DNA from 3 places in the Micromonospora sp. NPDC005163 genome. Region 2 is predicted to be linked to each of the others. Evidence: riboswitches for the same ligand, from Rfam matches in the RefSeq annotation. Region 2 holds a riboswitch; each other region holds the start of a gene.
What was found. A riboswitch is a leader RNA that binds a small molecule or an ion and turns the genes downstream of it on or off. The one in region 2 is predicted to bind cyclic di-AMP.

Region 1 (4,692 bases), on a different contig from region 2:
CCCCCCCGCCTGGCAAAAAGGGCGGAACGCGCCCGCCCCCCGGGGGGGGGCCCCCCCCCGGGGGGGGGGCCCCCCGGCCGGCGGGTCAGTACACCGACAGGTGCACGTGGTTGGTGTGGTCGCTGGACGGGTCGCCGCCCGCCCCGCTGTACGACTTCCACCCGCTGCTGGGCAGCCAGATCTGCCTGTACCAGATCACGTACAGCACGGCGAGCCGGTCGGCGTTGCGGATGAAGTACGCGGCCAGGTTGTTGCCGTACGTCTTGTCACCGCCGGTGGCGTCGCCGCCGAAGCCGCCCTTCTGCGCGGCGAAGTCGCACGCCCGGCCCTTCGGGTGCTCGCCGGAGCCGCCGTTGCGGTGGCAGGAGACGTACCGGGTGAAGCCGGCCGCCTTGGCCTGGTTGAGCGCGTGCAGGGTGCGCGGGGTGATGCAGCCGGAGGCCGGGGTGGGGTCGTTGACGCTGCACGACTCCGACGGCCAGGAGCCGTCGGAGTTGCGCGGCGCGGCCGTGGCGTTGGCGGTGGAGGTGCCCCGGTTCGAGCCGCCGTCGGCGGTCGTACGGGCCTTCGTGGTGGCCACGGTCAGCGCCCGTTCGGCCTGCTCCTTGCGCTTGGCCATGACCGTGACCTGCTTGCGCTGCTCACGGATCTCGCCGTCCAGGGCGATGCGGGTGCGATTGACCTCGTCCCTGGTGGCGGTGAGGTCGCGCAGCGCCCGGTCCTCGTTGGCGGCGACCGCGTCCAGCGTGACGGCCCGGTCCATGAAGCCCTCGGGGGTGCTGCTGCTGAGCAGCGCCGACACCGTGCCGAGCCGGCCGGTGCGGTAGGCCAGTCCGGCGATCTCGTCGACCTTGCCGCTGCGCGCCGTGAGTTCGATCTCGGTGGTCTTCAGCTGGGTGGCGAGCTGCTGCTGCCGCCGCACGGAGGTGTCCAGGGCGCGTTTCGCGTCCAGGTATCCCTTGCTGGCCGCCTCCAGTTGGGCCCGCAGCGCCGGGGTGCCGCCCTCTTCGTCTCCGTCGGGTGCCGCGGCGGCCCGCTGGCCGGTCGGGGGAGCGGCCGAGGCGGCGCCGGCCGGGATCGCGACGCTGAGGGCGAACATCGCGACGATCAGGGCCGCCAGTCGGGCGGCGGGTGGTCGTGCTGGTACCACTACGCATGTCCTTCCGTCAGCCGCCGACCGGGTTAGCTGACGGGTTCGGGACGGAAGATCCCTACCGCGGACGCGGATGCACCCCAGGAACATGGTTCCCCGGTTCGCCCCGTTCGGGCGATTAGGCGGCGACCGCCACCGGCGCCGGGAGGGCGCCGCCGGGTGGAGGCCGGGACCGAGCCTACCGGTGCCGATGGGACCAGTGCAGCCGATGTGACGGACGGTGCGTGCGTCGTCACGGAAAATTCCGGCCAAGCCGAGTAAAACTCCTGAAACGCACTACCATTCGACCGAACCGCACGCCCCGGGGGCCGCGCCGGGTTCGATCTGCAACGTCGCGTGCTCGATCCGGAAGTCCTCGTGCAGGGCGGTGCGTGCCGCGGTGAGCACCACTCCGACATCCGCGCCGGGCGCCATGGTCAGGTGCGCGGAGGCCACCTCCATGCCCGAGGTGAGCGTCCAGACGTGCAGGTCGTGCACCTCGACCACGCCGGGCACCGCGGCCAGCCGGTCGTGCACGGCCGTGACCTGGAGGTGCTCCGGGGCGGCCTGCACCAGGATGCGGACCGCGGCCCGTCCCAGCCGCCAGGTGCGCGGCAGGATGAACACGCCGATGGCGACCGCGACCAATGGGTCGGCCCACCACCAGTCGGTGACCTGGATGAGCAGCGCCGCGCCGATCACGCCGAGCGAGCCGAGCAGGTCGCCGAGCACCTCCAGGTAGGCGCCCTGAAGGTTGATGCTCTCCCGGGCGCCCGCGCGGAGCAGGCCGAAGGCGGCCACGTTGGCGAGCAGGCCGAGCACGGCCACCGCGAGCATCGGACCGGCCAGCACCTCGTGCGGGTCGCCGAACCGGCGGATCGCCTCGATCACCACGTAGACCGCGACACCGGAGAGCAGGACCGCGTTGGCCAGCGCGGCGAGCACCTCGAGTCGGTAGAGCCCGAAGGTGCGTTGCGGGTCGCCGGTGGCCCGCCGGGTGGCGGTGATCGCGGCGAGCGCCATCCCGATGCCGAGCACGTCGGTGAACATGTGGCCGGCGTCGGAGAGCAGGGCCAGGGAGCCGGTGTGGAACGCGGCCACCGCCTCGACCACCATCAGGGCGGCGAGCAGCCCGAACGCTGTCCAGAGCCGCCCCCGGTGCTGGTGCGCGGCGTTGGTGACCGACCCGTGGTGGTGGTCATGACCTGCGCCCACGAGACCACCCTCCGCCGTCGATCGGGACCGGGTCAAATGTATGCTCACATCGCTATGTATGCAAGTGTACGGCAGGTCGCCGACCCGCGAGGGGCGCCGCCGCAGGTCAGCCCGTCGGGTCGATGGTGGTGAGGCGCTGGGTAGCGCGGGAGAGCGCGACGTAGAGGGTGCGTACCCCGGCGCCCGGATCCGCCCGGATCTCGCTCGGGGCGATCAGCACCACCCCGTCGTACTCCATGCCCTTGGCCTCCAGGCTGGTCACCACCTGCAGCCGCGGCGCACCGAGCGCGCCGAGCCAACCGGCGACCTCGTCGCGGCGGGGGACCGGGGTGATCACCCCGACCGTGCCCTCCACCTCGGCCAGCAGGCCGGTGGCCGCCTCCACGGTCGCGGTCTCCAGCTCGGTGGCGGGCACCACCAGCTCGACCGGATCGACCCCGGTGGAGCGGACGGCGGTCGGCAGCGGCAGGTCGGGATAGATCCGGCGGATCTCCGCCGCCGCCACCGCGAAGATCTCCGCCGAGTTGCGGTAGTTGGTGGTCAGCGTGAAGTCGTGCCGCTTGCGTCGGCCCAGCGCCTGGTCCCGGGCCCGGTTCAGCTCCTCCGGGTCACCGGTCCACGCGGTCTGCGCCGGGTCACCCACCACCGTCCAGGAGGCCAGTCGGCCGCGCCGACCGACCATGCGCCACTGCATCGGCGAGACGTCCTGCGCCTCGTCCACCACCACGTGCGCGTACTCCCGGTAGTCCGCCGGCCGCTCCCGGGCCGCCGCCCGCGCGGCCCGCTGCCGGTCGCCGAAGCTGCTCAGCTCGCGGACCCCGCCCGCGAGCTGGAACGGGTCACGTCGGGCGCGGGCCGGCTGCGCCGGCTTGCCGAGCAGCGCGTCCAGCTCGTCCAGCAGCGCCACGTCGGCGATGGTCAACCCGGCGGCGTCCAGATTCTGGTACGCCGCGCTGAGCAGCCGGATCTCGGCGGTGGAGAGGATCCCACCCGCGTACCGGCGCAGGCGATCCGGTCGGGCCAGCCAGCCGAGCACGTGCCGGGGGTGCAGCCGTGGCCACCACGCCTTGAGAAACTCCCGGAACTCCGACCGCTCGGCGATCTCGTCCTCGAAGGCCCGCTGCTCCGGCAGCCGGCCGATGCCCAACCGGCGAGCCTGTGCCCACAGCGCGGCGAAGACACCGTCGAAGCCGGCCCGACGGACCTCGTTGCGCCGGGCACCCCGGTTCAGCACGCGGTCCCGGATCCCGTCCAGTTCGGCCCGGTCCAGCCGCAGCAGCGTGCCGCGGTAGAGCAGCCGCAGCTCGCCCGGGCCGCCCGGCACCGCGTCCCGCACCGCGCGTTCCAGCACCCGGCGCATCCGCAGCGAACCCTTCACCGCCGCCACCTCGGGTGAGTCGGTGCGGGTGGCGGTCATCCCCGGGAATAGGGTGCCCAGCGAGTGCAGGGTCGCGGTGTCCTCGCCGAGCGAGGGCAGCACCGAGGCGATGTACTCCACGAAGACCGAGGACGGGCCGACCACCAGGATGCCGCCGCCCGCGTACCGGCTGCGGTCGGAGTACAGCAGATAGGCGGCCCGGTGCAGGGCGACCGCGGTCTTGCCGGTGCCCGGGCCGCCGGCGACGATCGTCACCCCGGAGCCGGGCGAGCGGATCGCCTCGTCCTGCTCCCGCTGGATGGTCGCCACGATGTCGCGCATGCCCCGGCCGGTGGCCCGGGACAGGGTCGCCAGCAGCGCGCCGTCGCCGACCACCGTCATCCCCTCGGGAGCGGCGGTCGGGTCCAGTAGGTCGTCCTCGATCCGGGTGACCCGCTCGCTGCGGGACTGGATGGTGCGCCGGCGCACCACGCCCTGCGGCTGGGCCGGGGTGGCCTGGTAGAAGGCGGCGGCGGCCGGTGCCCGCCAGTCGACGACCAGCGTCGTCGCGTCCTCGTCGCGGATGCCGAGCCGACCGACGTGCAGCACCTGCCGGTCCCGCAGGTCCAGACGGCCGAAGACCAGCCCCTCGTGCTCGGCGTCGAGGGTGTGCCGCCGCTGCGCGGCGTGGAAGACCATCGCGTCGCGCTCGACGAGCGCGCCGAAGGTGCCCACCCGGGCCATCCGGTAGCCGTCCCGCTCGGCGCGGACCGCCGACCGCCGCAGTTCGGCGAGTCGGGCGTACACCCGGTCGAGGTGCCGTTGCTCGACGGCGATCTCCTGCTCCAGGGCGGTCTGGTCGGTCAACGCACGCTCCTTCGATGTCGCCGGCAAGCGGCGCGAACCGCGCGGGCCAACCGCAGAAGGGTACGGCCCTGGGCCCGGCCTCCCGCGCCCGAGGTGCGGGAACGTGGTCAGACACCCGTCC
Region 2 (4,692 bases):
CCGCCCCGGACGGAAGCGCCGTGTCACTTCATCACTACACGCTGCCAACGGGCGGGGAAATCAGCGACCGGCGGCCCTGTTAGCGCAGCTCACTGTGGTGATCGCGAACGCCATGCGAACATATGTACGTGTCGCCCGGGGCCAGCATCCTGCACGCCGACCTGGACGCCTTCTACGCGTCGGTCGAGCAGCGCGACGACCCGCGCCTGCGGGGGCGGCCGGTGATCGTCGGCGGCGGCGTGGTGCTGGCGGCCAGCTACGAGGCGAAGGCGCGGGGCGTACGCAGCGCGATGGGCGGCCAGCAGGCGCGGCGGCTCTGCCCGGACGCGATCGTCGTGCCGCCCCGGATGTCGGCGTACACGGCGGCCAGCCGGGCGGTGTTCGAGATCTTCCGGCAGACCACCCCGCTGGTCGAGGGGCTTTCCATCGACGAGGCGTTCCTGGACGTGGGCGGTCTGCGCCGGCTGGTCGGGCCGCCGGCCGACATCGCCGAGCGGCTGCGCCGGGAGGTCCGCGAACGGGTCCACCTGCCGATCACCGTGGGCGTGGCCCGGACGAAGTTCCTGGCGAAGGTGGCCAGCGGGGTGGCGAAGCCGGACGGGCTGCTGGTCGTCTCGCCCGACGCGGAGCTGGCGTTCCTGCACCCGCTGCCGGTGGAGCGGCTGTGGGGCGTCGGCCCGGTCACCGCCGCCAAGCTGCGGGAACGGAGGATCCGCACCGTCGGCGAGGTGGCCCGGCTCGGCGAGGCGGCGCTGGTGTCAATACTCGGCGCGGGCGCCGGCCGGCACCTGCACGCCCTGGCGCACAACCGCGACCCGCGGGCCGTGCTGGTCGGCCGCCGACGCGGCTCGATGGGCGCGCAGCACGCGCTGAGCCGTACGCCACACGCGCCGGCGGAACTGGACGCCGTCCTGGCCGGCCTGGTCGACCGGGTCACCCGGCGGATGCGGGCGGCCGGACGGTCCGGGCGCACGGTGATGCTGCGGCTGCGCTTCGGCGACTACACCCGGGCCACCCGCTCGCACACCGTCCGCAAGGCGACCGCGGACACCACGCCGCTGCTCGCCGCCGCGCGGGCGCTGCTGGGGGCCGCCCTGCCCGAGATCGACCGGCGGGGCGTCACGCTGATCGGCGTCTCGGTCGGCAACCTGGACGACAACCCGGTCCAGCCGGAGCTGCCGTTCCACCACAATCCGGGAGCCGAGCTGGACGCCGCGGTGGACGCGGTCCGCGACCGGTTCGGATCGGCGGCGCTCACCCGCGCGGTGCTGCTCGGCCGTGATCCGGGCGTCGAGGTGCCGCTGCTGCCGGACTGACCGCACCAGGTGGCGGCGGGGCGAAAGCGCCGGACATCACAGCGGCGAGGGGTTTGGCGACGGCCGCAGCGGGTCACGTAGTGAAGATCAGTCTGACCAGGGGGGACCACCATGTCCGACGACACCAGCAACCGTCCGAGCCGGCGCGAGCAGCGTCCCGGCGACGTGACCGACCCGCTGCTCTGGCAGCTCGCGATCGACGTGCTCAGTGCACATGAGCCGGACGAGGACGGCGCCTGCCGCAACCTGCTCTGCGCCGGCCAGCCGTGGCCGTGCGCGGCCCGCAGCTCCGCTGAACAGGCGCTCCGGCTGGCCCGTGGTGCGGCCGGCACACCGTCCACAGTCGCTCCGACGCGGGGCGAGGAAACAACCGCATCCGCTGACCGGCCCGCTGAGGGCGTTCCGACCGCGCGCCGGGCCTGGTCGGCGCGTCCCGAAGCCGCCGTGTCGGCCGCCTGACGCCCACCCCTTCTCGACACGCCCGCGGGCGCCCGGCCGGAGTCCGGTCGAGCGCCCGCGCGTCGTGTGTCAGAGGGCGAGCCGCTGACCCGGGAAGATCAGACCGGGGTCGCCGCCGACCACCTGACGGTTGCGCTCGTACAGGGCCTGCCAGCCGCCGGCCACCTGATGGGCCTGGGCGATCTCGGACAGGGTGTCGCCCGGCTTGACCAGGTACGTCCTGCCGTCCGTGGAAGGCGCGGTGCGCTTGTGGTTGCGGGTCGCCGGCTGCTCGCCGCGCGACGACCGCTCCCGGGGCTTGGACGTCGACTCGGACTTCTTCGTCGCGGACTTCGCGGCGGAGCCGCCCGACGAGCCGCCCTTCTTGCCGCAGGTCGGCCAGGCGCCGATGCCCTGCCCGTCGAGCACCTTCTCGGCGATCGCGATCTGCTCGCCGCGGCTGGCCAGGTCGGCGCGGGCGGCGTACTTCTTGCCGCCGTAGCCGGCCCAGGTGCTCTGCGAGAACTGCAACCCGCCGTAGTAGCCGTTGCCGGTGTTGATGTGCCAGTTGCCGCTGGACTCGCACTGGGCGATCGCGTCCCAGTTGACCCCGGCCTGCGCCGGGGCGGCCGGGCCGAAGAGGGCGACGGCGCCGGTGACAGCGCCGACGGCCAGGGTGCCGACGGCGACGCGGCGGGTGGTGACCCGCCGATGACGGGGCGTGTGTGCAGATGACATGTGAGGCTTCCTCCACGCCGGCGAGGTGAGCTGTCGGGTTCGGGCCGAGGAGCCCGGCCGCGCGGTGGCGGCTTCACCCCGAGGTGACGTGCACCGAGGAACGTTGGGTCCCCCGCTCCTGCCCGGGTGACTGGGTTCCGACGACCGGGGGCAGGATTTGGCGTTGCCGGTCGCGGTGTCCGCATTGGCGAACCCGACCGACGTTAGGCACGGTCGGTGACGGTCGCCCACCCCCTGTGAACTTCTTCACCGGGCCGCGCGGGGCGAGCCGCGTAGCGGTTGCGGGCAATCGAAGTGTGTGCAGTGACCACCATGGACCGTTTCCGATCAGGCCGGCGTTTCAGGTCTCGTGCCGGAGCCAGGCCACGATCCGGCGAGCAGTTCGACGTGTCCCGGCGACTCGTACGACCGGACGTCGTGACCGAGGGCGCTGTAGACGATCTGGCTGGTCCCGACGGTTCGTGCCCAGACGAGCGGTGGCTGGTCGCGGCGACCAGGCGACTTCGCACCGCTTGCCGCATCCCCTGGTACGCCGACCGTCCCGCCCGGTGCGGTCAACGGCCGCCGGGCGGCGTGGCACGGCGAATCCGGGCGGCCGTCATCTGCCACGCCTGCGCCTCGTCGACCAGGCAGCCGGCGAGCAGCTCGCGGCCCCGGGCGAGAACCGCGAGGGCGTCGGGGTGGCCCGGCAGCCACTGTTCGGCGTCCCCGACAGTCAACTCGGCCCGCCGGCCGGGCAGCGGCGTCGCCCCGGGTGGCAGGCCACCGAGCCGGTCGAGGTGCCCGGCGGAGAGGATCTGGTACCACATGGCGTCGGGGATGAGCGCGTCGGCGAGCATCTCCACCCCGGGCCGCCGGGTCACCGGCTTTCCGTCGCTCGGGAGCCGCTGCGACCACTGTGGCGTGCTCACCCGACGGCTGTCCGGCTCGGCGTCCACTCCGGCCCAGACCAGCAATCCGCTGTGCGCGTGCAGCTTGTCGCGCAACCGGTGCATCGGCCCGGCCAGGTCGCCAGCGTCGGCGGGGTCGGCGCGCGGCTGCGCGACGGAGAGCGCCGCCGCCGGTAGCACGTCGTGGTAGCCGCCGACGGTCGCGGCCACCAGCCGGTTGGTGAGGTCGCCGGCGAGCAGGGTCACCGTGATGGCTGTGGGCAGAGTAGACAGTACGGTGGCGGTGGCCGAGCCGGCCGCCTCGGCGGTGAGCGGAACCCGCACGCCGAGCACGACAGCGCTCAGCTCGTCCGCGGGTCCGCGCTCGGCGTGCAACCAGTCGAGCGCCACGTTCAGCAGGGGCGGGGGCAGTTGGCACGGGGCGTCGCCGAACGGCGCGCCGAGTGGCCCGCGCAGGTAAGCCCGGGCGGACACGCCGAACTCCTCGATGTCGTGGCTCGGGCCGCGCCGGGCCACCGAGACCAGAGCGTCGCGCACACCGGCATCGCGCAGTTGCCGGGCCAGCAGCTCCGGTATGGCGAGGACATGCTCGGCGGGGATCGGGCCGAAGTCGATCACGAGGAGCTGCGCGCCGGGCAAGGCGATCGGTGACGAGACGACGGCCGGGCCCACCCGCTCCCCGCCGGCTCCCGTCGCTTCGAGTCGGAGCAGAGCCTGCCGGAGCGCGGCCACCGCGACGGGCACACCGGCGTCGTCCGAGCGGACTTCGATCGTCAGGCTGTGCTGCTCGCGCAGAGTTTCATCGATATCTAGCACTACGACGACGGCCATGTGTCCCCCAATGGTGGCGCATCCGCACTCTGCGGCAGCCCATTCCTGAACCCCGCTTCGCACGTCGATCGGAATGGAGAATGAGATATTTGCTTGTGTCTATTGACAGTGGAAGGGGCCTGTCGGGGAGCATATTGCCGTCGCAATTTTCCGGGAGCCCTGCCGGGTGCGGAGCGCTCCAAACTGGCCAATCTGTCTCGTTAGCGCGAATACGCGCAGCATGAAATAGCGCTGCCCGGATTCCACGATGTAACACAATCGAAGAGGTCAGCGCTATTTGCGAATCACCAACGACTATCGCCGCACTTTTCCCAACCCTTCCGTAACGGCCGAGGCCCGTAATCGCCGTACGGGGTGCCGGCCGCCTCGGTAACGTCACCCGCAGCCGGGCGGCGGCCCGCCGGATGCGCGTACTCCGCCGACCTCGACGCGTCGTAGACGTTGTCCGTCTGCTCCTCGGACAGCGCCGTGATCTGGAT
Region 3 (4,692 bases), on a different contig from region 2:
TCGCGGTGATCGTCGGCTGCTCCGACTCACGGTTGGCCGCCGAGATCATCTTCGATCGTGGGCTGGGCGACCTGTTCGTGGTCCGTACCGCCGGGCACACCACCGGCCCGGAGGTGCTGGGCAGCGTGGAGTACGCGGTGACCGTGCTCGGCACCCCGCTGGTGGTGGTGCTCGGCCACGACTCGTGCGGTGCGGTGCAGGCCGCCCGTGAGTCGGCAGCCACCGGCAACCCGCCCCAGGGGCACCTGGGCGCGGTGGTCGACGCCGTGCTGCCCAGCCTGCGTCGGGCCGAGGCGGAGGGGGTGGACGACATCGGCCGCATCGTCGACATCCACATCGCACAGACCGTCGAGGCGCTGCTCGGGCAGTCGCCCGTGCTGGCCACCGAGGTGGAGCGGGGGCGGTGCGCGGTGGTAGGGGTGTCGTACCGGCTGGCCGCCGGAGTGGTGCGTCCGGTGGCCGCCGTGCCGGCCACGACGCTCGACGGACCGATCGACGCCAGCACGCCGGTCGGTCCGGCCGCGCCCGCCGCCTGAACGCGTCGAGGGCCGCTCCGCGTCACGCGGAACGGCCCTCGACGGAGAGCGTGGGTCAGAGCAGCGACATGTGTACGTGGTCGGTGTGGTTCGACGGCCCGCTGTACGACTTCCAGCCGGTCGCCGGGAACCAGATCTGCCGGTTCCAGATCACGTAGTAGATGCCGAGCCGGTCGGCGTTGCGGATGAGGAACGCGGCGACGTTGTTGCCGTACGTCCGGGTGTCCTCGTTGTGCCACGGGCTGAAGCCGCTCTTCTGCAGAGACCAGTCGCAGGCGCGGCCCTTCGGGTGCTCCCACGGCCCCCCGGATCGGTAGCAGCCGACGAACCGGTTGAATCCGGCCCGCTTGACCTCCTTGTACGCGTGCAGCGTGCGCGGGGTGACGCAGCCGGACGTGGTCGGGTCGTTCTGGCTGCACGACTCGGACTTCCAGTCGCCGTCGGCGGTCCGGCCCGGGCCGAGCCGGGCGACCGGTGAGGTGGCCGACACCAGCCCGCCGGTGAAGCCCTTCCCACCGACCAGGGCGAGGGCCTTGTCCGCTTCGCGCTTCTCCTTGGCCATCAGGGCGGTCTGCTTCTGCTGCTCGCGGACCTCCGCGTCGAGGGCCAGCTTGGCCTGCTCAGCGCGGGTCTTCACCGCGTTGACCTCGGCGAGCTTCTTCTCGTTGACCATGTTCATCTCATCGAGCGCGGCGGCACGTTGGACGAACGAGTCCGGGGCTTCGCTCTCCAGCAGCATCGCCAGCGGGCCGATCCGGCCGGTGCGGTACGACTGGGCGGCGATCTGCCCGACCTGCGGCGCCAGTGCGTTCAGGTCGGCCTTGGCCCGGTCGACCTCCAGCGCCAGCTGCAGCTGCTTCTTCTTCGACGTGTTCAGTTTGGACTTGGCCGCGGAGAATTTGCGGTTGGTCTGCTCGATCACGTCGTTGAGCAACTGGGGCTCGCCGTCCTCCTCGTGCCCGGACGGTGTGGGGGTCGTCGGGGCGGCCTGCGCCGGGAGGGGCCCGGCGAGCACGGTCAGTGCGGCGATCACGGCCACCACGGGTGTCAACCAGCGGCGTAGGGGTGCCGTCACAATGTTCCCTTCCGTCGACCGCCGACCGGGTTAGCTGACGGGTTCGGGGCGGAAGTGGCCCCTACCGCTGTCGCGGATTCACCCCACGTACCTGGGTTCCCGGCTCGCCGGTTGGCGATTGGGCGGTGGCACCGCAGGCGCCGCTTCGCGCCTTCATCGGTAACCGGCAGTGAGGTTACCCGAGAGCCCACCGGCTGAGCTACGCCCTGATACCGACTAAAAGCGTCATTTCGCCATGGCGCTGAGTGACCAGTGATGCGGTTCTCAGGGCGGACGCCCGACGTGGTCACGTTGAGGAGTGTCACCATGCCGTATCCGTGCTCCTGTTCGGCTCTGGCCACCGGTCGGTGGCGGTGGATGAGGGTGTGGTCCGCGTCGGGTCGGGCGACGTGAGGTCGGGCCGATCCGTGCGCGGGGAGCTCAGCGCCGCCAGTGCCTCGGCGCGGTCGGGCTGGGGTCGCGGGGCGGGCGCTTCGGCGGCGGGCGCGGTGGTCTGCCGGCCGGCTGCGGTCACCATCGCGGCCAGCCCGGTGGTCAGCGGTACGGCGGCGATCAGCCCGAGCGTGGCGACCCCGCTGCGGACGATCTCCTGCGCGAGGAACTCGCTGGTCAGGATCTGCCCGATCGGTCGCGAGTCAGCGGTGAGCAGGAGCAGCAGCGGCAACGAGGCGCCCGCGTACGCCAGCACGATGGTGTTGACGGTGGAGGCGATGTGCGCCCGGCCGACCCGGGTCGCCGCCCGGTAGAGCTGCAACCGGGTCAGCCCGGGGTTGGCGTTGGCCAGCTCGGTCACGGTGGCCGCCTGGGTGACGGTCACGTCGTCGAGCACCCCGAGCGAGCCGATGATGATCCCGGCGAGCAGCAGGCCGTGCAGGTCCACGTCGGCCTGGAACATCGACAGGGTGGTGGCGTCCTCGCTGCCGAAGCCGGTGAGGTGCGTGGCGCCGCTGACGATGGTGGCCAGTACGCCGGTGAGGACCAGGCTGCCCAGGGTGCCGAGCACCGCGACCGAGGTCTGCGCGCTGACCCCGTGCGTCAGGTAGAGCACCACGAACATGATCAGCGCGGCACCGACCACCGCTACCAGCAGCGGCGACCGGCCGGCGCCGATTCCGGGCAGCACGAAGGTGAGCAGGATGGCGAAGCTGGCGGCCAACCCGGCCAGAGCGGCCAGGCCCCGCCACCGGCCGAACGCGACGATCGCGGCGGCGAAGATCACCGCCAGCCACAGCAGCGGCGCGCCGCGCTGGTGTTCGGCGATGTTCCAACTGCTGGCGGTCGGATCGGTCGGGTCGGTCAGCTCCACCAGGATGACCTCGTCGTCGACCTCGACCCGGGGCGCGCCGGGTCCGGCGGGCACGGGTGTCTGGATCCGCTGGCCGGAGGCCGGCCCGTCGTTCACCCGGACGTCCACCGTGCCGCACGGCCCGTCCCCGACGCTCGGTGTGCCCTCGGGGTTCGGCGCCGCCGCTGGGCACGGCTCGGTCACCACCCGGGTCACCGTGCCGTGGTAGCGCGGCACGTTCGCACCGCCGTCGGTCCGCGGTGACCCGTCGCGAGGCCAGAGCACGACCGCGGCGAGCACGGTCGCGACGAAGAGGGGCACCACCGTCGCGACGAGGATCCGTCGCACCCGGGGTGGGGCGGACGGAGCGGAGCGGGTGTGGTCGGAACCCAATGCGAGACTCCCAACGATCCGGTGCGGGGTACGTGCCGACGGGCCGGTCGGTTCACCGCCGCCGCGGGAAAGCGGCGACGAGCGCGCCGGATCGCTGGACGGCGACCTCGTGACCACGCAGGGTGAAAGCTCGGCCCGGTCGGCGGGAGGTGACGCCACAACGTGGCGGCACCTCTGCCCAACTGCGTAGCGGGATCCGGAGGGCCATCGTCGGAATGCTAACCAGCCCGACCCGGGGACGCAGGTCGTGCCGGAGTGTCGGGTGGTCGAACCGCTCGCGTGGCGGGTTCCGGACCGGCATGTTGGAGTCATGCCCGCTCCGTCGCCGCCCGACCCCGATCGTCCCGCCGCCGACGAGCGCCACGCCGGGCCCGGTGGCCACCAGCGACACGCCGACGGCGGGCCACATCAGCACGACAAGCACGCCGGGCACGATCCGGCGATGTTCCGCCGCCGGTTCTGGGTCTGCCTCGTGCTCACCGTGCCGGTGGTGTTGACCAGCCACCTGGTGCTGGACCGGCTCGGCCTCGGGCTGGACGTCCCGGGCCGGTCCTGGGTCGGGCCCGTGCTCGGCTCGGTGGTGTTCTGGTGGGGCGGCTGGCCGTTCCTGGTCGGCGCGGTCCGCGAGGTCCGCGATCGGGCGCCGGGCATGATGCTGCTGGTCGCGATGGCCATCACCGTCGCCTACACCGCGTCACTGGCCACCAGCGTGGGCGCCTTCGACCTGGATTTCTGGTGGGAGCTTGCCGCGCTGGTCACCATCATGCTGCTCGGGCACTGGCAGGAGATGAAGGCCATCGGTCAGGCCAGGGGCGCGCTCGCGGCACTGGCCGCGCTGCTGCCCGACGATGCCGAGCGGGTGGCGGCGGACGGGCGGGTCGAGCCGGTGCCGGTGACCGAGCTGCGGGTCGGCGAGGTGGTGCTGGTCCGGCCGGGTGGGCGGGTTCCGGCGGACGGGCGGATCGTCGACGGCGGCGCCGAGCTGGACGAGTCGATGATCACCGGAGAGTCGCGTCCGGTCGCCCGGTCGGCAGGGGACCGGGTGGTGGCCGGCACCGTCGCCACCGACTCGGCGATCCGGGTCCGCGTCGAGGCGCTGGGTGAGCAGACCGCGCTCGCCGGCATCCAGCGGATGGTCGCGCAGGCGCAGCGCTCCGGCGGGCGGGCCCAGCTGCTGGCGGACCGGTTCGCGGCCGCGTTGTTCTACCTGGCCACCGGCACCGCCGTGCTGACCGTGCTGGTCTGGACCGCGCTGGGCCGGCCCGACGAGGCGGTGGTCCGCGCGGTCACCGTCCTCGTGATCGCCTGCCCGCACGCGCTCGGGCTGGCCATTCCGTTGGTCGTCGCGCTCTCCACCGCACTGGCCGCGCGGTCCGGGATCCTGGTCAAGGACCGGTTGGCGC

Region 1: it holds a riboswitch for cyclic di-AMP, as region 2 does, so the genes downstream of both, ACWD6N_RS31490 (coiled-coil domain-containing protein) here and ACWD6N_RS32055 (LysM peptidoglycan-binding domain-containing protein) in region 2, are expected to answer to the same signal.
Region 3: it holds a riboswitch for cyclic di-AMP, as region 2 does, so the genes downstream of both, ACWD6N_RS04255 (coiled-coil domain-containing protein) here and ACWD6N_RS32055 (LysM peptidoglycan-binding domain-containing protein) in region 2, are expected to answer to the same signal.

The regions. Positions count from the first base shown of each region.
Region 1 is NZ_JBSFYP010000071.1:16-4,707, forward strand. Features, by position in the region: gene ACWD6N_RS31490 (coiled-coil domain-containing protein) at 86-1,150, opposite strand; cyclic di-AMP (ydaO/yuaA leader) riboswitch at 1,156-1,288, opposite strand; gene ACWD6N_RS31495 (cation diffusion facilitator family transporter) at 1,430-2,347, opposite strand; gene ACWD6N_RS31500 (HelD family protein) at 2,454-4,571, opposite strand; gene ACWD6N_RS31505 (alpha/beta fold hydrolase) at 4,679-4,692, opposite strand, start outside.
Region 2 is NZ_JBSFYP010000074.1:10,663-15,354, forward strand. Features, by position in the region: gene ACWD6N_RS32040 (GNAT family N-acetyltransferase) at 1-83, shown strand, start outside; gene dinB (DNA polymerase IV) at 129-1,316, shown strand; gene ACWD6N_RS32050 (hypothetical protein) at 1,428-1,775, shown strand; gene ACWD6N_RS32055 (LysM peptidoglycan-binding domain-containing protein) at 1,845-2,492, opposite strand; cyclic di-AMP (ydaO/yuaA leader) riboswitch at 2,494-2,665, opposite strand; gene ACWD6N_RS32060 (hypothetical protein) at 3,047-4,213, opposite strand.
Region 3 is NZ_JBSFYP010000003.1:178,975-183,666, forward strand. Features, by position in the region: gene ACWD6N_RS04250 (carbonic anhydrase) at 1-536, shown strand, start outside; gene ACWD6N_RS04255 (coiled-coil domain-containing protein) at 592-1,611, opposite strand; cyclic di-AMP (ydaO/yuaA leader) riboswitch at 1,616-1,746, opposite strand; gene ACWD6N_RS04260 (YibE/F family protein) at 1,913-3,289, opposite strand; gene ACWD6N_RS04265 (heavy metal translocating P-type ATPase) at 3,600-4,692, shown strand, end outside.